DNA from 3 places in the Streptomyces sp. UG1 genome. Region 2 is predicted to be linked to each of the others. Evidence: riboswitches for the same ligand, from Rfam matches in the RefSeq annotation. Region 2 holds a riboswitch; each other region holds the start of a gene.

Region 1 (8,758 bases), on a different contig from region 2:
GACGAGCCCGATCGTCGCCGCCGCGACTCCCATAACCGCGACCGGAACGACGTACCGCGCGGCCTTGCGCCGCCCCGCCCGCAGGTCGTCGACCTCCGCGGCGGTCGTACTGTCGTCGGATTCGTACGGTGCCATGTGTGCCTTACCTCCGTCGTCGGCGGCGGCTGCCCGTCTCGTTTCCTCGCCCGCGAGTCTCACGACCCCGCACTCGCCCACCCCTGAGCCGCCATTCTCACCCGAATCGGTGAGGAGTGGTGTTTTCCGTGGTTTCCATCTGACCAAATCGGCCAGAGAGATTCGTCAACCTTCGGAGCCAACTCCGCGTACACCTGCGGTATGACACGAGGAGGCGGCGCCTCCCCCGACCCGTAGGGGTTGAGGGGAAGACGCCGCTGTGCGTGCGCGCCGGCGACCGGGTCAGCCGTTGAGGAACACGTAGTCCGCCTGGTACGGCACGCCGACGATCGCGCCCGGTGTGCAGGAACCGCTCGGGGCCACGCCGCCGACGGTGTTCAGCCGCAGGATCTCGACGGTGCGGGCCAGCAGGCCGCGGTGCTTGCCGGACTGAGTGGCCTTCAGATCCAGCTCGGGGATGTTCTTGTCACCGTTCGGGGTCCTGGAGATGACGGCCCCGGTCACCGCGCTGCCGTCCCGCGCGACCCACTGCGGCGTACCGGAGTTGGGCGCGACGAAGGAGTGCGCGATACGACCGCCCAGTACGGCGCTGACGTCGCGCTGGGCGAAGGCGTACCCGCCGCCCTCGGCCGGCTTGCACTCGTAGATCTGCTTGCCCTTGATGACGGACGCCTGGAAGTTGTCGAGCGCGTCCCGGAAGTCGAACTCGGCGACGGTGACCTTGTGGAGCTGGCCGCGGACGGCGCCGCCCGGGAACTCGGCCGTGTGCAGGTTGGCGTAGAACGAACTCGGGTCGGTCTTCAGGGCGTTGAGGAGGGCGGGGTCCTTCACCTGGACGGTGCCGGTGAGGCTGCCGCCATGATCATGTCCATGGCCCTCGTTCTTGCTCTTGCCGAGCAGGCCGCCGAAGTCGACCTTGATGCCGCCGTTGGTGCCCTTGGCTCCCTGGTGGATGTGGAGGGCGGTCGGCCTGCCGGTGCCGCGCCAGGTGACGGCGACGGACACCTTGTCCCCCTTGACCTTCACGAACTGCAGAGCGGTTCCGTCCTTGTCCCCGACGGCGGGCCCGCCCTCGACGGGAACCTCGTTCGCCCCGCGAAGGCCGGCGGCCAGGATCGTGCCCCCGGTGCCGCCCCCGGCGGTCGCGCTCTGGTTCACGATCCCCCGCGTGTCGCCGCCGGCGTGGCCCGCGTGGTCGGCGCGGTCGCCTCCGGCGGCGAAGGCGGGAATCACCGCGGCGGCGACACCACCGGCGGCGGTCACCGCGACGGCGGTGACCATCAGGCTCTTACGGCGCTTCGAGAACGTCGTCTTCATGCCCATGATTCTGTTTTCTCCCCGTAATGCGGCTGACGCCCCCTGCGTCAGCTTCTGGGCATGGATACGGAGGTGATCTCAGTTTGGACTCAGTCCAGCTTTGTGACGCGCGTCACGTCGTCGACGAGGGTGAGAACCCCTAGCCGGCCCGATGCACCACCGCGTCGCACAACTCCATCAACGCGGCCTTGGCCCCGACATCCGGCAACGGCGCCAGCGCGGCCCGCGCATCCTCCGCGTACCGCACCGTGTCCCGCCGAGCCTGCTCCAGCGCAGGGTGCGCTCGCAGCGCGGCCAGCGCCTGCGCGTGCCGCGCGTCGTCGTTCAGATCGGAGTCCAGCAGCTCGCACAACGCGATGTCATCCGCCAGCCCGAGCCGCTCGGCCCGCTCCCGCAGCCGCAGCACGGGCAGCGTGGGAATGCCCTCGCGAAGATCCGTCCCCGGCGTCTTGCCGGACTCGTGGGAGTCGCTGGCGATGTCCAGTACGTCGTCCGCGAGCTGGAAGGCGACCCCCAGCCGCTCCCCGTACTGGGTCAGCACGTCGACCACGGTCTCGTCGGCGCCCGACATCATCGCCCCGAACCGGCACGACACCGCCACCAGCGACCCGGTCTTCCCGCTCAGCACGTCCAGGTAGTGCTCGACCGGGTCCCGGCCGTCCTGCGGCCCCGCGGTCTCCAGGATCTGCCCGGTGACCAGCCGCTCGAACGCCTCGGCCTGCACCCGCACCGCCTCGGGCCCGAGGTCGGCCAGGATGTGCGAGGCCCGGGCGAACAGGAAGTCGCCGGTCAGTACGGCGACCGAGTTGCCCCAGCGGGCGTTCGCGCTGTCGACCCCGCGCCGTACGGCCGCCTCGTCCATCACGTCGTCGTGGTACAGGGTCGCCAGATGGGTGAGCTCGACCACCACCGCCGACGGCACGACGCCCGGCGCATACGGGTCACCGAACTGGGCGGTGAGCATCACGAGCAACGGCCTGAAGCGCTTTCCACCCGCTCGCACCAGATGCTGGGCGGCCTCGGTGATGAAGGGGACCTCACTCTTGGTGGCTTCGAGCAATCCCTCCTCGACAGCCGCCAATCCGGCCTGGACATCGGCTTCCAGAGCCTGGTCCCGCACGCTCAGCCCGAACGGCCCGACGACGGTCACGAGGGGTCTCCTGTCTGCTGGTGTCTACTGGCGGTTACACGGTTTGTCGATAGGTCGCTGCCATCACTCGAGTCAGCGTATCCGGTCATGTTTCGATCACCGATGCCACCCACCCGTCCACCACGGGCGGTATCGGATCACGGCCGGTATTTTTTTGATCATCCGATAAGGCCGGATAAGTATCGACATATAGGGAAGCCGCGGCCCGTATCCCGCCCTGCACATCCGCACACCCTTCCCAGCGCTCCTCGAATACCTGTCGCACCGCCCGCCCGACCGGCCGACAAGGCCGGGATGCCCGGCACCCGCCAGGGGTGACTTCGCCTCCCTTCCGATCGCTATGACAACGACGTGCATCACCTGGGAGGTTCCGTCCTTCGCCGCCTCCAACGAGGTCATCCGCATGGAGGGCGAAGAGGTGGTTTTCAGCTGGACATGGGAAAAACGGACTCCACGGACAGCCAGTTAAAGGCGAGTTGGAGGCATTGCCCGATTTGCCATTCTTGTGATCGCCAGTGAATTGGGTCACTCGCGCCCACTTCGCGACCCGACCGGGCATCCCCCCTTCCACCCTTGCACGGAACGCAAGTTGAAGCTTGGCAACCGCAAAGGATCAAGCGCCCCATTCCTCTCAGACCATGGTCAATCCGCACGTCAGACAGCCATGGCACTTGTTCCGGGCATGTGCTCTCGCATACGTTCCCGCTCGTCGGGCGGACGCCGAATCCTGCCGCCGCCCAGTCATCCATCGACGCAACTCACACACGCACGGCAGGAGCGGGGGACCCAGGTAAGTCGCCGGACCGGACGCCTTGATGGCGCGCCGAACCGGCTAGGGGTGAATTCGCACCGTCGCACGGCGGCGCGGCCGGGCATCTCCCGCCCGAACCCGACAGCTCACCTCGCAGGCGACGGAGAGGAACAGCGCCATGCCCCGAGGCAAGCACCGCCGCCCCCGCACCAACCCGCTCACCCGCCGTGTCGCCATCGCCGGAACCGGCACCGCCGCCCTCGCCCTCCCGCTCCTGAGCGCGACCGGCGCGGGCGCGGCGGAGTCGACCGCAGCCAAGCCCGGCCCCGTCACGTACACCACGAAGAAGGGCGACACGCTCTACGGCATCGCGGACCGCTACGACGCCCAGGGCGGCTGGCGGCAGCTCTACAAGGACAACCGCAAGGTCATCGGGGACGACCCGCGGCTGATCCACCCGGGCATGGACCTGAAGGTCCGGACGACGAAGAAGGCGTCCGCGCCGAGCAAGGCGTCCGCGCCCGCCAAGCGGTCCGGCGTCGCCAAGGCCACCCAGTCCTCCGTGAAGTCGTACCCGAACAACCTCGACGGCTGGATCCGCAACGCGCTGGACATCATGGCGCAGAACGGAATTCCCGGGTCGTACGAGGGCATTCACCGCAACATCCTCCGCGAGTCCTCCGGCAACCCGCTGGCCATCAACAACTGGGACTCCAACGCCGTGGCGGGCACCCCGTCCAAGGGCCTGCTCCAGGTCATCGACCCCACCTTCGCCAGCTACCACGTGCCGGGGACGGTGTACGACCCCTTCGACCCGGTCGCGAACATCGTGGCCGCATGCAACTACGCGGCCGCGCGTTACGGCTCCATCGACAACGTGAACGGCCCCTACTAGGCCCTATGGGGCGAAATCCACCAATTCGCCCGTAAAGAGTCTCTCGAGGACGACGGCGATGCCGTCGTCCTCGTTCGAGAGGGTGATCTCGTCGGCGATCGCCTTGAGTTCGGGATGCGCGTTGGCCATCGCGACACCGTGGGCGGCCCAGTCGAACATGGGGATGTCGTTGGGCATGTCACCGAAGGCGACGGTGTCGCGCGGACCGAGACCGAGGTGCTCGGCGGCGAGCGCGAGACCGGTCGCCTTGGTGATGCCGCATGGCTGGAGTTCGACGGTGCCGGGCCCCGACATCGTGACCGTCGCCAGGGAGCCGACCACCGAACGCGCCGTTGCCGCCAACTCGTCGTCGGACAGGCTGGGATGGCGCAGCAGCACCTTGCTGATCGGCTCGCACCACAGGTCGTCCCGGTGCATCACGCGCACGGCGGGCAGGGTGGGGTGCGGCATCAGGTACCCGGGCTCGATGAGCGTGAGCCCGTCGACGCCGTCCTGGTCGACGGCCGCGTACACCTGCCCCACCTCGGCCTCGATCTTGCCGAGCGCGGTCTCCGCCAGCTCCCGGTCCAGCGTCACGGACCACAGCAGACGGTCGGCGCCGGCGTCGTACAACTGCGCGCCCTGTCCGCACACCGCGAGCCCCCTGCTGCCCAGGACGTCGAGCAACGGCCGCACTCTGGGCGCCGGCCGGCCGGTCACGACGAGGTGCTGGGCACCGGCCACCGCCACCCGCGCGAGCGATTCGAGGGTCCGGTCGGAGAGCGTGTCGTCACCGCGGAGCAACGTCCCGTCCAGGTCAGTGGCGATGAGTGAATATGCGATGGGTGCTGCCATGATCAGAGAATACGGACAGGACGCCCCAACGACTCGACCTGAACCGGACGGCTGCTGTGTTCACATCCGTTGACACCTGTTCCGGTTCCGCTTCTGTCTCCACGCGTACAACTTCCTTTCGTTTGTTGCGATTTCACCTCCGCAGGGGCGTGGCGGGGCCCATGACCGCGCCACCGCGGCCATCGATCCGCCCAAAGCCGCGCCGACCTGCTGATTCACCGGGCCCGGCGACTCGGCCGCCGTACTGCCCAAGACCGGCGACTCACCCGTAACGTGTGGCCCGACCACATGGCATACGGAGCGGATGAGAGTGAGGCAGCACCCCATGCCCCCCTTCGATCTCCCCGAGGGCGACCCCTTCGGCACGCACAACCTTCCGTACGGCGTCTTCTCCCTGCCCGGCTCGGACTCCGCGCGACGCGTCGGCGTCCGGCTCGGCGACCACGTCCTCGACGCGGGCAAGGCGGCCTACGCGCTCGGCTCGCCGTACTCCCCGCTGCTCGCCCAGGACTCCCTGAACCCCCTGCTCGCGGCCGGCCGCACCACCTGGTCCGACGTGCGGCGCGCGCTGACGGCCTGGGTGACGGTCCCGGCACACCACGAGGCCGTCCAGGACCTCCTCCATCCCCTCTCCTCGGTGACCCTGCACCTCCCCTTCGAGGTCGCGGACTACGTCGACTTCTACGCCTCCGAGAACCACGCCCGGAACGTCGGCCAGATCTTCCGCCCCGACGCCGCGGACTCCCTGACCCCCAACTGGAAGCACCTGCCCATCGGTTACCACGGCCGCTCCGGCACGGTCGTGGTGTCCGGCACCGATGTCGTACGGCCCTCGGGCCAGCGCAAGGCCCCCACCGATCCGGCACCGGTCTTCGGCCCGTCGGTCCGCCTGGACATCGAGGCCGAGGTCGGCTTCGTGGTCGGCACTCCGTCGCGGATGGGCAGGCCGGTGGCGCTGGGCGACTACCGGGAGCACGTCTTCGGCCTGTGCCTGCTCAACGACTGGTCGGCACGCGACATCCAGGCCTGGGAGTACGTCCCCCTCGGCCCCTTCCTCGGCAAGTCCTTCGCCACGTCGGTGTCGGCGTGGATCACCCCGCTGGACGCGCTGGAGGAGGCGCGGGTGGCACCGCCGGAGCGGACCCACCCCCTGCTGCCGTACCTGGACGACTCCGGCTCCGAGACCGAGCCCGGCGGCTACGACCTGCGTATCTCGGTGGCCGTCAACGGCCACGTGATCGCCGAGCCGCCCTTCTCCACCATGTACTGGACCGCCGCCCAGCAGCTCGCCCACATGACCGTGAACGGAGCCTCCCTGCGCACCGGCGACCTGTACGGCTCCGGCACGGTCAGCGGCCCAACTGAACGCGAGCGCGGCTCGCTGCTGGAGCTGACCTGGAACGGCCGGGACCCTCTCGAACTCCCCGGCGGCAAGCGGACGTTCCTGGAGGACGGCGACGTGGTGACGCTGTCCGCCTGGGCACCGGGACCCGGTGGGGCCCGGGTGGGTCTGGGGGACGTCACGGGGCGGATCGTGGCGGGGTGACGGCGGAGCCGCCGGGCCCAACGCGCGGCTGCCGTCTGGTGGTTCGCGGCGTGGCGCACCGTGTGATGTCTGTGCCGGGCGCTTCGGCGGTCACGTAGGAAAACGGCCGTGACAGGGGATTCGGCGAGTCTTTCCCCCTGACTCCTGAGACGGTCACCGTCATACTGGCTGGCGGTGGGAAGCGAGCCGGGACCGGCGTTCGCGGCCCGCCGCCCCGCACCGCCACTCCCGTACCTCCCCTGTCCAGGATCCGGAGACCTCGGCATGACCGTCTGCATGCTCCTGCTGAGCATCGTCGCCCTGACGGCCGCCCTGCCCGTCCCCCGCGCGCTGACCCGGGCCGCCTGGCCGGAACGGGAACCCGTGGTCGCGCTCTGGGTGTGGCAGTGCCTGGTCGCCACCGTCCTGCTGTGCTGCCTGACGGCCCTGGCCCTGGGCACCGCCGCCGTCTTCGGCACGGTACGCGCCCAGCTCTTCGCTCCGGCGCCGCCGCCGGTGACGGAGGCGTACGACCTGACGACCACGCCGGCCTGGGCGGCCGCCCTCACCCTGCTGCTGGCCTGCGGCGCCGCCTGGACGACCGCGATGCTGGCCCGTGAGCTGGTCGAGGCCCGTCGGCGGCGCGGCCACGCCAGGGCCCACCTGCGCGAACGCGCCCCCGACCTGCCGGCCGGGCTGGGCTCGGCGCGCGGCCCGCTGCTGGTGCTGGAGGACGAGTACCCGGACGCCTGGTGGATGCCCGGCAACCCGCCCCAGCTCATCGTCACCACGGGCGCCCTGCACCGTCTGACCGACCACCAGCTCGACGCCGTCCTCACCCATGAGCGCGGCCACGCCCGCGCCCGCCACGACTGGCTGCTGCACCTGTCCACCGCGCTCGCCACCGGATTCCCCCGCATCCCGTTGTTCGCCCACTTCTGCGACCAGACCCACCGCCTGGTCGAACTCGCCGCCGACGACACGGCGTCCCGCCGCTGCGGTCATCTGACGACAGCCCTGGCCCTGATCGAGCTCAACCAGCACCGCGGCGTCCTGTCCTGCGCCTCCACCCACCGCCTCCTGGGCGAGCGCGTCAACCGCCTGCTCCAGCCGCCCCCGCGCCTGGGTCGCCGTCATCGGGCGTTGACGACGACGCTGGCCGCACTGGTGCCGCTGCTGCCGCTGCTGATCACGTTCGCGCCCGGGCTGACGGCGCTGGCCTGACCGTCGCCCCCGAGCGCCGGACGAGCTGAGACGAGCCGACCGGCGCTCGACAGCTCCCCGCGCCTAGGCCCAGTCCTCCGGCTCAGGCTCGATGTCGGGCCAGTCGTCCTCCCCGTGATCGGCCGCGGGTGCCGCGCCGTCCGCCGCCCCGGCACCGGAGTCCCCGCGCATCGAGGCCAGCACCTCGAGCACCCCCTCGCCATACGTGGCCAGCTTCTTCTCGCCGACCCCGCTGACGCCCCCGAGCTCCCGCACGGAGGCGGGCCACACCGTCACGATCTCCCGCAATGTCGCGTCGTGGAAGATCACATACGCCGGAACGCCCTGCTCCCGGGCCTGCTCGGCACGCCAGGCCCGCAGTGCCTCGAAGGCCGGCGCCAGCTCCTGGGGCAGCTCGGCCGCCGCGGCCTTCGCCTTGCGCTCCCCGCGTCCGGAACCCGTGGACCCCGACCGCGAGGCTGCCGGCTTCTTCGGCTCCTTGCGCAGCGGCACCTCCCGCTCGCGCCGCAGCACCGTCCCGCTGGCCTCGGTCAGCACGAGCGTCCCGTACTCCCCCTCGACCGCGAGCAGCCCCTGCGCCAGCAACTGCCGGACGACGCCGCGCCATTCGCCCTCGTTCAGCTCCTCGCCGATGCCGAACACGGAGAGCTGGTCGTGGTCGAACTGGATCACCTTGGCGGTGCGCTTGCCCAGCAGGATGTCGACGATCTGCAGCGCGCCGAACTTCTGCCCGCGCTCGCGCTGCAGCCGCACCACCGTCGACAGCACCTTCTGCGCCGCGATCGTGCCGTCCCAGGTCTCCGGCGGCGTCAGGCAGGTGTCGCAGTTGCCGCAGCCCACCGGATCGGGGTCCTGGCCGAAGTAGGCGAGCAACTGACCGCGCCGGCACTGGGCCGTCTCGCACAGCGCCAGCATCGCGTCCAGGTG
Region 2 (8,758 bases):
ACGCGTCGCCGTGCGGGTGCAACTTACCCATGACCTCGCCGACGACGCGGGCGCACTTCACATAGCCGCGGTCGGGGCGCAGGCCCATCTCGCTCATCTGGTACACGATGCGGCGGTGCACCGGCTTGAGGCCGTCGCGGGCGTCCGGCAGGGCGCGTGAGTAGATGACCGAGTACGCGTACTCGAGGAAGGAGCCCTGCATCTCGTCGACGACGTCGATGTCGAGGATCTTCTCCTCGTACGAGTCGTCGGGCGGCGGGGTCTTCGTGCTGCGGCGGGCCATCGCTGCCGGCTCCTTGCTGAGGCGTGGACGGATCTGACGCGGACCATTGTGGACCGAGGCACTGACAACCACCGACCAGGATCCGATGTCGGGCGTTCGGCCGGTGTCCGAGAAGTGTCGCCGACACCCGGCCCGACCGGTGACCGAGGGGTGTGTTCGGGGACCAACCGGCCCGGTCGACCCGGTGCTTGCCGCCCGAGCGAGATCGCGCCGGCCGAGTCCCACCTGTCACCGGAGCACCACCGCCTGGACCGAGCACCGGCCGGTGAGCGGCCCGCAGGCGCCGTACCCGGGGCCCCGAGGGCACGGGTGCGGCGGCCCGGGCGGCAAGCTCACGCCGCGCGACCGTTCACTCGCCGGAGTGATCGCCGGGCACTGTGCGCGGACAGGCCCACCCCGGCGCCGACGGCCGCGTGCCCGCTGCCGTACGACGGCACGCGCGTGCGTACGGCCCCCCACCTGCCGCCGACCGTCGCCGGAGGTTCCGCAGGGGCGAGCCGTGCCCGAGCGCTGTCCTTCTCGGCGCCCCTGCCCACCTCCGCCCCGCCCGCATCCCCCACTCTCCACCCGAGGCGTTCTGACCGGGAACTTCGCCGACCCTTCGGACGCTGCATACAGTGGCAGGAACTGAGCGCGAATCCGCTCGGCACAACGCAGTGCACGCGACCGGAAGGACACCTTGCCCATGGGTCACACGGCCACACCGGAGGCACAATCCGGCGGCCTCACCGCGACGGAGCACCGCCTGGCCAACGGCCTGCGCGTGGTGCTCTCCGAGGACCACCTCACGCCGGTCGCCGCGGTCTGTCTCTGGTACGACGTCGGCTCCCGCCACGAGGTCAAGGGCCGTACCGGACTCGCCCACCTCTTCGAGCACCTGATGTTCCAGGGATCGGGGAGCGTGAAGGGCACGGGTCACTTCGAGCTCGTCCAGGGCGCGGGCGGCTCGCCGAACGGCACCACCAGCTTCGAGCGCACCAACTACTTCGAGACCATGCCCGCCCACCAGCTCGAGCTCGCGCTGTGGCTGGAGGCCGACCGCATGGGCAGCCTCCTGATGGCGCTCGACCAGGAGAACCTGGACAACCAGCGCGACGTCGTCAAGAACGAGCGCCGCCAGCGCTACGACAACGTCCCGTACGGCACCGCCTTCGAGAAGCTGACCGCGCTGCTGTACCCCGACGGACACCCGTACCACCACACCGCGATCGGCTCGATGGCCGACCTGGACGCGGCGAGCCTGGAGGACGCGCGCGCGTTCTTCCGCACCTACTACGCGCCCAACAACGCCGTCCTGTCCATCGTCGGCGACATCGACCCGGAGCAGACGCTCGCCTGGGTCGAGAAGTACTTCGGCAGCATCCCGTCCCACGACGGCAAGCCCGCACCGCGCGACGGCTCGCTGCCCGACACCATCGGCGAGCAGCTCCGCGAGGTCGTCGAGGAGACCGTCCCCGCGCGCGCGATGATGGCCGCCTACCGCCTCCCCCATGACGGCACACGCGAGTGCGACGCCGCCGACCTGGCGCTGACCGTCCTCGGCGGCGGCGAGTCCTCCCGCCTGTACAACCGGCTCGTGCGGCGCGACCGTACGGCCGTCGCGGCCGGCTTCGGACTGCTGCGCCTGGCCGGTGCGCCCTCCCTGGGCTGGCTGGACGTGAAGACCTCCGGCGATGTCGAGGTCCCCGTCATCGAGGCCGCCGTCGACGAGGAGCTCGCCCGCTTCGCCGCGGAGGGTCCCACCGCCGAGGAGATGGAGCGCGCACAGGCCCAGCTCGAGCGCGAGTGGCTGGACCGGCTCGGCACGGTCGCGGGCCGCGCCGACGAACTGTGCCGGTACGCCGTCCTGTTCGGCGATCCGCAGCTCGCGTTCACCGCCGTCAAGCGCGTCCTCGACGTCACCGCCGAGGAGGTCCGGGCGGTCGCCAAGGCCCGGCTGCGTCCCGACAACCGCGCGGTGCTCGTGTACGAGCCGGTCGCCGACGAGGCCGAGGAAGCGGAAGCCGCCGCCACCGACGGCACCACCGAGGAGAACGAGGAGTCGGCGCAGTGACCGAGCTCGCCAGCATGGAGTTCCACCCGCAGCCTCAGGCCGGCGCGCCCCGGCCCTGGGCGTTCCCGGCGCCCGAGCGCGGCAAGCTCGACAACGGCCTGACGGTCCTGCGCTGCCACCGCCCCGGCCAGCAGGTCGTCGCCGTCGAGGTGCTCCTGGACACGCCCCTGGACGCCGAGCCCAAGGGCCTCGACGGCATCGCCACGATCATGGCGCGCGCCCTGTCCGAGGGCACCGACAAGCACACCGCCGAGGAGTTCGCCGCCGAGCTGGAGCGCTGCGGCGCCACCCTCGACGCCTACGCCGACCACCCCGGTGTCCGCGTCAGCCTCGAGGTGCCCGTCTCCCGTCTGCCCAAGGCGCTCGGCCTGCTCGCCGACGCGCTCCGGGCGCCCGCGTTCGCCGACGCCGAGGTCGAGCGCCTGGTGCGCAACCGGCTCGACGAGATCCCGCACGAGCTGGCCAACCCCTCGCGCCGGGCCGCCAAGGAGCTGTCCAAGGAGCTGTTCCCGCCGACCTCGCGCATGTCCCGCCCGCGCCAGGGCACCGAGGACACGGTCGCCGGCATCGACTCCGCGGGTGTACGCGCCTTCTACGAGCGGCATGTACGGCCCGCCACGTCCACCGTCGTGGTCGTCGGCGACCTCACCGGCGTCGACCTCGACGCCCTGCTCGGCGACACCCTGGGCGCCTGGACCGGCTCCACGGGCGAACCGCGCCCCGTCCCGCCGGTGACCGCCGACGACACCGGTCGCGTCGTCATCGTCGACCGCCCCGGCGCCGTCCAGACACAGTTGCTGATGGGCCGCGTCGGACCCGACCGGCACGACCGCGTGTGGCCCGCGCAGGTGCTCGGTACCTACTGCCTCGGCGGCACCCTCACCTCCCGTCTGGACAAGGTCCTGCGCGAGGAGAAGGGCTACACCTACGGTGTGCGCGCCTTCGCCCAGGTGCTGCGTTCCGCGCCGGACGGCACGGGCGCGGCGATGCTCGCCATCAGCGGCTCCGTCGACACCCCGAACACCGGCCCCGCCCTGGACGACCTGTGGAAGGTCCTGCGCGGTGTCGCCGCCGAGGGGCTCACCGACGCCGAGCGGGACTTCGCGGTGCAGAACCTCGTCGGGGTGGCGCCGCTGAAGTACGAGACCGCAGCGTCCGTGGCGAACACACTGGCGGACCAGGTCGAGCAGCACCTGCCCGACGACTACCAGGCGACGCTGTACCGGCAGCTCGCCGCCACCGGCACCGTCGAGGCCACCGCGGCCGCCGTGAGCGCCTTCCCGGTGGACCGTATGGTGACGATCCTGGTCGGCGACGCGGCCGAGATCCGTGAGCCCGTCGAGGCCCTCGGCATCGGCGAAGTCACCGTCGTGGCGGCCGAGTAGCTCACGAGCCCGGCGCCGGACGCCGGCACGCGCGCGTAGGGGCCCTGGTGACGAAAGAGTCACCAGGGCCCCTTTATGCCCGAATTGGGGAGAGGTTGCCTGTCTGGCCTGTGGGATGCGCTACAAAAACCCTGATCCGTTTGGGGATTGAGAGATGTCCCGCTTAGCGTCTTCCGGGCTGTCCGTCAGGCAGTGCGCCGCACCCGCGGCACCGGACAGCCATCGCCGAGTCCCCGTACGGCGCGAGCCAGGGGAGCCGGGGACCCACCCGAAGTCCCTGGGGTGAATCGGGCGCCCGCGCAGCCGCGAGGGGGTCCGTAGGAGACCTTCCTGCTCCGAACCCGTCAGCTAACCCGGTAGGCGAGAGGGAAGGAAAGGACCAGCCACCACATGGCGTTCACCTGCGCCACCGGGAAGAGCCGCCCCGCCGGGAAGCATCGCCGGCCCAGCCGGTTCGAGCGCACCACGGCCCGCGCGGCCGGCGCCGCCGCGATCACCGCCACCGGCGTCATGGGCACCCTGGCAGCTCCGGCGCTGGCCGCCGAGTCCGCCGCGGAGCAGACCGGCCTCATCCCCGTCATCACCGTCGACAACTCGATCGCCGACCAGCTCGACGCCCAGGCCGCCGCCCAGGAGCGGGCCGCCGAGGAGGCCGCCGCCGCGCAGCAGGCCGCCAAGGAGGCCGCGCGCCTCAAGGCGGCCGAGAAGGCCAAGCAGGAGCGCGAGGCCAAGGAGCGCGCCGCCCGCGAGGCCGAGCGCAAGCGCCTGCTGTCCTACGTCGCCCCGATCTCCGGCTCGTACATCTCCACGGGCTACAAGTCCGGCGGCGCCGTCTGGTCCTCCGGCAGCCACACGGGCGTCGACTTCCACGCCGCCACCGGCACCTCCGTCCACGCGGTCGGCTCCGGCACCGTCGTGGAGGCCGGCTGGGGCGGGTCGTACGGCAACAACATCGTGATCAAGATGAACGACGGCATGTACACCCAGTACGGTCATCTGTCGTCCATAGGCGTCTCGGTGGGCCAGACCGTCACCCCGGGCCAGCAGATCGGCCTGTCCGGCGCCACCGGCAACGTCACCGGAGCGCACCTGCACTTCGAGGCCCGCACCACGCCGGAGTACGGCTCCGACATCGACCCGGTCGCCTACCTGCGCTCGCACGGCGTGAACGTCTGACGCCCTCGCGCCAGCCCCCGAAGCCCCGGGCCCGTACGCCGGGGCTTTCGGCGTTTCCGAGCGATCGCCTGACCAAAAAATATCCATGGATTCCGGCCCGCCGTCGGAAATTCCGGCCGGTTGCAATAGAGTCACTGGGAACACGTCATTCGTCGACGTTTCACGGGGATTAAGGCGGAGGTCGCTCATGCGTATTCCGGCGCATTCGGTGTGCACGGCGATCCGGGACGACATCGTCGCCGGTGTCTACGAGCGCGGCAGTCGGCTCACCGAGGAACTGCTCGCGCGCCGCTACGGCGTCTCCCGCGTCCCCGTGCGCGAGGCGCTGCGCACCCTGGAGGCGGAGGGCTTCGTGGTGACCCGGCGGCACGCGGGCGCGTGCGTCGCCGAACCCACCGAGCAGGAGGCCGCCGACCTGCTGGAGATGCGCACCCTCCTGGAGCCGCTCGGCGCGGCCCGGGCCGCCCAGCGGCGCACCGAGGCCCATCTGAAGGTCCTGCGCGGCCTGGTCAGGCTGGGCCAGGAGCGGGCCAGGCGGGGAAACAGCGACGACCTGCGCTCCCTGGGCGGCTGGTTCCACGAGACGCTGGCCCAGGCCTCCGGCAGCCCCGCCCTGACCTCGATGCTGACCCAGTTGCGGCACAAGATCGCCTGGATGTACTCCGTGGAGGCGCCGGTCAACCCCGTGGAGTCCTGGACCGAGCACGGCGCGATCGTGGACGCGGTGGCGCGCGGCGACGGCGAACGCGCCCGCGCGATGACGGCGCTGCACACCGAGCGCACGCTGTCCGCGCACCGGCTGCGCTTCGGCTCGGGCGGCGAGCGCACGGAGCGTGTGAGGAATTCGCAACATGCCGTAAACATGTCGAGCCTGCGGCATTAACACGGGCGCCGTATACAAAGAGCAGATATTCGGCGGCGGTGAATTCACGCTGCCCTTTTTCGGGTGCGCCGCCGCTGTGCCGTGAATTCCGGCGACGTCCGAACGAAAACAGCGAAGCCGCGCCCGCCGGAAAGGCGGACGCGGCTTCACCGCTTGTTTGCGGAGTCCCGCTCAGGTCGTTCAGACCGTCTCGGGCAGCTCCTCGAGGCCCTCGGAGACCAGCTTCGCCAGACGGTCGAGGGCGACGTCCGCACCCTCGGCGTCGGAGGCGAGGACGATCTCCTCGCCGCCCTGGGCGCCCAGGCCCAGGACGGCGAGCATGGAGGCCGCGTTGACGGGGTTGCCGTCGGCCTTGGCGATTGTCACCGGGACGCCTGCGGCCGTGGCGGCTCGGACGAAGATGGAGGCGGGGCGGGCGTGGAGGCCCTCGGCCCAGCCGACGTTGACGCGGCGCTCAGCCATGTGATGCTGCCCTTCGGTGTTCAGGGTTGTCTAGACCAGTTTCCCACACTCGTGAAGCATGCCGGAACGGGACGAACGTCCCCTCCCAAGTGACCGTCGGGTCGCGGCCTCGACCCGCCGTGACGTCCTGAACAGACTGCCCCGCGCCGTTGTCGGACGCGAGCCGTACTCTGGGCCCCATGCAGAGCGCCTCGGACCGGCACGAGTACCCCGCCCACTGGGAAGCCGACGTGGTGCTGCGCGACGGCGGCACCGCACGCATCCGCCCCATCACCGTTGATGACGCCGAGCGCCTGGTCAGCTTCTACGAGCAGGTGTCGGACGAGTCGAAGTACTACCGCTTCTTCGCGCCCTACCCGCGACTGTCCGCCAAGGACGTCCACCGCTTCACGCACCACGACTTTGTGGACCGGGTGGGACTCGCGGCCACGGTGGGCGGCGAGTTCATCGCAACCGTACGCTACGACCGGATCGGCGCCGACGGAATGCCCGCGTCGGCACCGGCCGACGAGGCCGAGGTCGCCTTCCTCGTCCAGGACGCCCACCAGGGCCGCGGCGTCGCCTCCGCCCTCCTCGAGCACATCGCCGCCGTCGCGCGCGAGCGCGACATCCGCCGGTTCGCCGCCGAGGTGCTGCCCGCCAACACCAAGATGATCAAGGTGTTCACCGACGCCGGGTACACCCAGAAGCGCAGCTTCGAGGACGGCGTCGTCCGCCTGGAGTTCGACCTGGAGCCGACCGACCGCTCGCTCGCCGTGCAGTACGCGCGCGAGCAGCGTGCCGAGGCGCGGTCCGTGCGCCGGCTGCTGGTGCCCGGCTCCGTCGCCGTCATCGGCGTGGGCCGCACGCCCGGCGGGGTGGGCCGTGCAGTCCTCGGCAACCTCAGGGAGGCCGGGTTCACGGGGCGGCTGTACGCCGTGAACAAGGCGTTCCCGGAGGACCTCAAGGAGCTCGACGGGGTCGCCGCGCACCGTTCGGTGCGCGAGATCGAGGAGCAGGTCGACCTCGCGGTGGTCGCCGTGCCGGCCGCGCACGTCCCCGACGTGGTCGCCGAATGCGGAGAGCACGGCGTGCAGGGACTGGTCGTGCTCTCCGCCGGGTACGCCGAGAGCGGGCCCGACGGGCGCGGACGCCAGCGCGAACTAGTCCGGCACGCACGCGCGTACGGCATGCGCATCATCGGCCCGAACGCCTTCGGCATCATCAACACCTCCGCCGACGTACGGCTGAACGCCTCCCTCGCCCCCGAGATGCCCCGTCCGGGCCGCATCGGGCTGTTCGCGCAGTCCGGCGCCATCGGGATCGCCCTGCTGTCCCGGCTGCACCGGCGCGGCGGCGGCGTGACCGGCGTCACAGGCGTGTCCACCTTCGTGTCGTCCGGCAACCGGGCCGACGTCTCCGGCAACGACGTCCTGCAGTACTGGTACGACGACCCGGACACCGACGTCGTGCTGATGTACCTGGAGTCCATCGGCAACCCCCGCAAGTTCACCCGCCTCGCCCGGCGCACGGCGGCCGCCAAGCCCCTGGTCGTGGTACAGGGCGCGCGGCACGGAGGAGCGGCGCCGCAGGGCCACACCGTACGGGTCACACGGCTGCCGCACGCCACCGTGTCCGCGCTGCTGCGGCAGGCCGGCGTGATCCGCGTCGACACGATCACCGAGCTGGTGGACGCGGGCCTGCTGCTCGCACGCCAGCCGCTGCCGGCCGGACCCCGGGTGGCGATCCTCGGGAACTCCGAGTCCCTGGGGCTGCTGACCTACGACGCATGCCTGTCGGAGGGCCTGCGGCCGCTGCCGCCGCTGGACCTGACGACGGCCGCGTCGGCGGCGGACTTCCACGACGCGCTCTCGCGCGCGCTCGCCGACGAGACCTGCGACGCGGTCGTCGTCACCGCCATCCCGGCGATCGGCGACGCGTCCACCGGCGACGCCGAACTGGCCCAGGCCCTGCGCTCGGCGGCCGAGCGGATGCCGGGCAAGCCGGTGCTGGTGGTGCACGTGGAGCTGGGCGGACTGGCGGCGGCCCTGTCGGCCGCGGCCAGCACCGCACCCCGGGCGCGGCCCAAGGCGCCCGCCACCGCGACCCGCGCCCACCCCTTCCGCCCCCTGGACTTTCCGGCCGAGACCCCGCCCGAGCCTGCCGACGCCTCCGAGGACACCCCGCGCCTGATCCCCGCCTACCCCGCCGCCGAGCGCGCCGTCCGCGCCCTCGCCGAGGCCGTCAAGTACGCCCAGTGGCGACGCGAGGCGGCCGAGCCCGGCAAGGTGCCCGAGTACGAGGACGTCGACGAGAAGGGCGCCGCCCGGCTGATCGGCGGCCTGCTCGCGCGCGGGCAGGGCCTCACCCTCGGCACGGACGAGACCTGCGACCTGCTCGGCAAGTACGGCATCCAGGTGCACCGCGCCCTGCACGCCCCCAGCCCCGACGCGGCCGCCGACGCCGCCCGCACCCTCGGCTACCCCGTCGCCCTCAAGGCCACCGCCCCGCACCTGCGGCACCGCGCCGACCTCGGC
Region 3 (3,675 bases), on a different contig from region 2:
TGATCATCAACGAACAAGATCCACTTTCGCAACAGGCCCTAGCCCCTCAGACCTGTTGCGGCTGCCCGGACCGGCCGAACGTGCCGCGCAGCAGGGCCCGGAAGGCGTCCGCCGCGGGAGCCGCCTCGTCGCTGCGGTAGGCGACCGAGATCGTACGGCGCAGCTCTCCGCCTTCCAGCGCGCGCACCCCGACCGGAGTGACCGATGTGCGCGCCACCATCTCCGGTACGACCGCGACCCCGAGCCCCGCACTGGCCAGCGCGCACACCAGCAGATAGCCCGGTGTCGGCACCAGCACCGACGGCGTCGCCCCGGCCCGGGTCAGCGCCGACTCCACACCTCGCCGGGCCGGAGCGTCCGGCGCCATGCTGATCAGGGGCTGTCCGGCGAGTTCGGCCAGTGGCAGCCGGGCGGTGCCGGTGGTGAGGGTGTGGCCGGGGGCGGACACCAGGACCAGTTCCTCCACGAGGATCGGCTCGACGCCGACGGTGGCGGGCAGCGCGACCGGTTCCCCCGGTTCGTAGGCGTGCGTGAGCGCCAGATCGACCTCGCCCGCCGCCACCGCCGCGACACCGGCCGACGGCTCGTAGTCGGCGACCGTCAGCTCCACGTCCGGATGCGCCCGGCGAAAGGCGCTCAGGGCCGGTGGCAGCAGATGGATGCCCGCCGTCTGGAAGGTGCCGAGCCGCAGGGTGCCGCCCGAGAGGCCGGTCAGCCGGGCCAGTTCGTGCCGTGCCCGGTCGAGCTCGTCGAGCACGCGCCGCGCCCGGGCCACCAGCAGCTCGCCCGCACCCGTCAGCCGCGTCCCGCGGTGGTGCCGTACCAGCAGGGCGGTGCCCGCCTCGCGCTCCAGCTTGGCGAGCTGCTGGGAGAGCGCGGGCGTGGTGTAGCCGAGCCGCTCGGCGGCCCGGGTGATCGAGCCCGCCTCCGCGACCGCCACCAGGGCGGCGAGCCGGACCGGGTCGTACATGCGGACCCCCGATCTGCCTTAAGCGATGCTTTAGGGCTTCCCAGGATATTCCTAATACCTGCTGAAGGCCTCAGCGCGGCAGTCTGGACCGCATGGACGCTCAGCTCATCGCCTTCACCGGGGTCGCGGCCGGCCTGGTCGCCATGCCGGGCGCCGACTTCACCGTCGTCGTACGCAACGCCCTCGTCTCCCGCCGGGCCGGCATCGCCTGTGCGCTCGGGATCGGAGCCGGACTGCTGGTCCATGTGACGCTGGCGGTGGTGGGGGTCGCCGCGGTCCTGGCCGCCGTACCGGACCTGTTCCGCTCGCTCCAAGTGGTGGGCGGCGGCTATGTGTTGTATCTCGGCGTCCAGACGCTGCGGCAGCGGCACTCCGCGGCCGGGGACACGCACGGGCGGTCCACCGCGCGACCGCTGCGGCAGGGCTTCGTCACCAACGCCCTCAACCCGAAGGCGTCCCTGACGTTCCTCAGCGTGCTGCCCCAGTTCGTGCCAGCGGGCGCTGCGGCGCTGCCCCGGACGCTGCTACTGGCCCTGATCGTGCCGGCGATCGCGCTGGTGTGGTTCCAGGCGGTCGCCCTGCTGGTGGACCGGCTCGGCAGGTGGCTGCGCCGGCCGCGCGCCGCACGGGCGGTCACCGTCGGCACCGGCGCCGCGCTGATGGCCTTCGGCGCGGCACTCCTGGCCGGGCCCGTGCTCGCCCTCTGATGCCCCGGGGGCGGTGACGGCGCGTCAGGCCGCCCGCACCGCCCCCGGGAAGGTCACTTGACCCGGCCGTACCAGACGCTCTTGGTCCAGATCTTCTGCAGCTTCACGACGTCCCCGGACTTCGGGGAGTGCCAGATCTTTCCCTTCCCGGCGTAGATGCCGACGTGGTAGACGTTCGACCCCGAGTGGAAGAACACCAGGTCTCCGGCCTTGCGGCTCTTGGCGGAGATGTGGCGGGTCTTGTTGTACTGCTGGGCCGCCGTGCGCGGCAGCTTCTTGCCCGCCTTCTTGAACGAGTACAGCGTGAGCCCCGAGCAGTCGAACCGGTTCGGCCCGGCGGCGCCCCACTTGTACGGAGAGCCCTTCTTGGAGGCCGCGACCCGAAGTGCCTTCGATGCCGGTGTGGCGGCCTCCGCCTCGGAGGCGAAGCCGGGAGCCACGATCGAGCCGCCCACTGCGGCGATGGTGAGGGCCGAGGCCGTACCGGCCCGGGCCATGAGCGACGGGACACGATTGAGCGCAGTCATGCGCAACCCTTCGTCAGCCGCCTGTGAAGGATGACCTGTCGGATTCGGGCTGGCGAAGTTGCCCGGCCGCGTTGCCGCGACTTCACCCCAAGGGTTGCTCGGCTCGAACGAACGTCCGCTCCGGCGACCCGCCTTGCTTGGGTCCTCCACTCCTGCCGATCCACTCCGTCGACCGGTCATCCGGGCGGCGGCAGGACTCGGCGTCCGCCCGGATCGCCCCGCCGCTGCGGCGGGGGCTTGTCGTCAGACAGGGATCTTGACGCACGGATGAACGAAATACCCAACGGAATCGGGGATTTGTGGTGTTACTCACCACTCACCCGTTCGGGTGGGTGGCCGGGTGTTCGAGGGGGTGTCCAGAGGGCCGAGGAGTCCCGGACCAGCGATGGAACGCCTCATTCCGCCTGGGGGTCATGCCTCTTGCGCAACCCTGGCGGGCGCGCAAAAAGTAGGCTCGGCTACGCCGAAAGGGGGTAGCTCGACTGGTCCGTTTCAGCTCGGTTCCGGACGCCTCGTCAGCGGGCCGGGACGCCCGGAATCAAGCTGTACGCGTCGTCAACTGTCGGAGCGCGGCGGCACCGTGACGCGAGCCGTGCGGCGCTCTCCGTCCAGCACGCGCAACGCACGCGCCAGCGTGGGCGCGTGCAGCTCCGTCTCACCGCGCTGGTGCATCAGCGCCAGCGCGTCCCGCAGCTCGGCCGCCCTGCTCACCAGGGCCTGGGCGGCGCGCAGCCCGCGGTAGGTGTCGCCGTGCTGCGCCGGATTGATCCGGCCGAGCAGGTCCACCACATCCAGATAACGGTCGATCAACTCCCCCTCCGCACGCGTCAGCGCGGGCAGGGGCGGCAACTCGGGTGGCAGCACCGGCCGATCACCGCCCCGTCGGCGGGGCCATCGTGGACCTGCGGTTGGGGATGATCCGGTCCGCCAGCCCGTACTCCACGGCCTCCTGTGCGGTGAGGACCTTGTCCCGCTCGATGTCCTCGGCCACCTGCTCGCGGCTGTGCCCGGTGTGCTCGGCGAGCATCTCCTCCAGGCGGGCCCGAACCCGCGTCAGTTCGTCGGCCTGGATCGCCAGATCGCTCGTCTGCCCCTGGACCGGCTCGGGCAGCGCGGGCTGATGGATCACCATCCGGGCGCCCGGCAGCACGAACCGCTTGCCCGGTGTGCCCGCGGCCAGCAGTACGGCGCCGGCCGCGCCGGCCTGGCCCAGGCAGATCGTTTCCACGTCGCAGGCGACGTACCGCATCGTGTCGTAGATCGCCGACATGGCGCTGAACGAGCCGCCGGGCGAATTGATGTACAGCGAGATGTCCTGGTCGGGGTCCTTGTGCTCCAGGTACATGAACTGGGCCATCACGTCGTTCGCCGACGTGTCGTCGATCTGGGTGCCGAGAAAGACGATCCGCTCCTCCAGCAGCTTCGAGTAGGGGTCCTGCGTCCTGAGGCCGGAACTCGTGCGCTCGGTGAA

Evidence for each region. A riboswitch is a leader RNA that binds a small molecule or an ion and turns the genes downstream of it on or off. The one in region 2 is predicted to bind cyclic di-AMP.
Region 1: another riboswitch for cyclic di-AMP. It lies ahead of ACP4J3_RS07050 (transglycosylase SLT domain-containing protein); the one in region 2 lies ahead of ACP4J3_RS42030 (M23 family metallopeptidase).
Region 3: another riboswitch for cyclic di-AMP. It lies ahead of ACP4J3_RS49050 (C40 family peptidase); the one in region 2 lies ahead of ACP4J3_RS42030 (M23 family metallopeptidase).

Annotation. Positions count from the first base shown of each region.
Region 1 covers NZ_JBNGGG010000005.1:25,370-34,127, reverse strand. The annotation lists gene ACP4J3_RS07065 (LolA family protein) at 1-135, opposite strand, end outside; gene ACP4J3_RS07060 (CHRD domain-containing protein) at 418-1,452, opposite strand; gene ACP4J3_RS07055 (polyprenyl synthetase family protein) at 1,592-2,602, opposite strand; cyclic di-AMP (ydaO/yuaA leader) riboswitch at 3,342-3,526, shown strand; gene ACP4J3_RS07050 (transglycosylase SLT domain-containing protein) at 3,532-4,248, shown strand; gene ACP4J3_RS07045 (HAD family hydrolase) at 4,252-5,082, opposite strand; gene fahA (fumarylacetoacetase) at 5,408-6,628, shown strand; gene ACP4J3_RS07035 (M56 family metallopeptidase) at 6,893-7,831, shown strand; gene recQ (DNA helicase RecQ) at 7,895-8,758, opposite strand, start outside.
Region 2 covers NZ_JBNGGG010000050.1:58,926-67,683, forward strand. The annotation lists gene ACP4J3_RS42015 (DNA gyrase/topoisomerase IV subunit A) at 1-283, opposite strand, end outside; gene ACP4J3_RS42020 (M16 family metallopeptidase) at 969-2,336, shown strand; gene ACP4J3_RS42025 (M16 family metallopeptidase) at 2,333-3,721, shown strand; cyclic di-AMP (ydaO/yuaA leader) riboswitch at 3,935-4,099, shown strand; gene ACP4J3_RS42030 (M23 family metallopeptidase) at 4,112-4,897, shown strand; gene ACP4J3_RS42035 (GntR family transcriptional regulator) at 5,085-5,780, shown strand; gene ACP4J3_RS42040 (HPr family phosphocarrier protein) at 5,961-6,242, opposite strand; gene ACP4J3_RS42045 (GNAT family N-acetyltransferase) at 6,422-8,758, shown strand, end outside.
Region 3 covers NZ_JBNGGG010000084.1:12,832-16,506, reverse strand. The annotation lists gene ACP4J3_RS49060 (LysR family transcriptional regulator) at 47-970, opposite strand; gene ACP4J3_RS49055 (LysE family translocator) at 1,063-1,677, shown strand; gene ACP4J3_RS49050 (C40 family peptidase) at 1,731-2,204, opposite strand; cyclic di-AMP (ydaO/yuaA leader) riboswitch at 2,208-2,385, opposite strand; gene ACP4J3_RS49045 (hypothetical protein) at 2,760-3,068, opposite strand; gene ACP4J3_RS49040 (ATP-dependent Clp protease proteolytic subunit) at 3,076-3,675, opposite strand, start outside.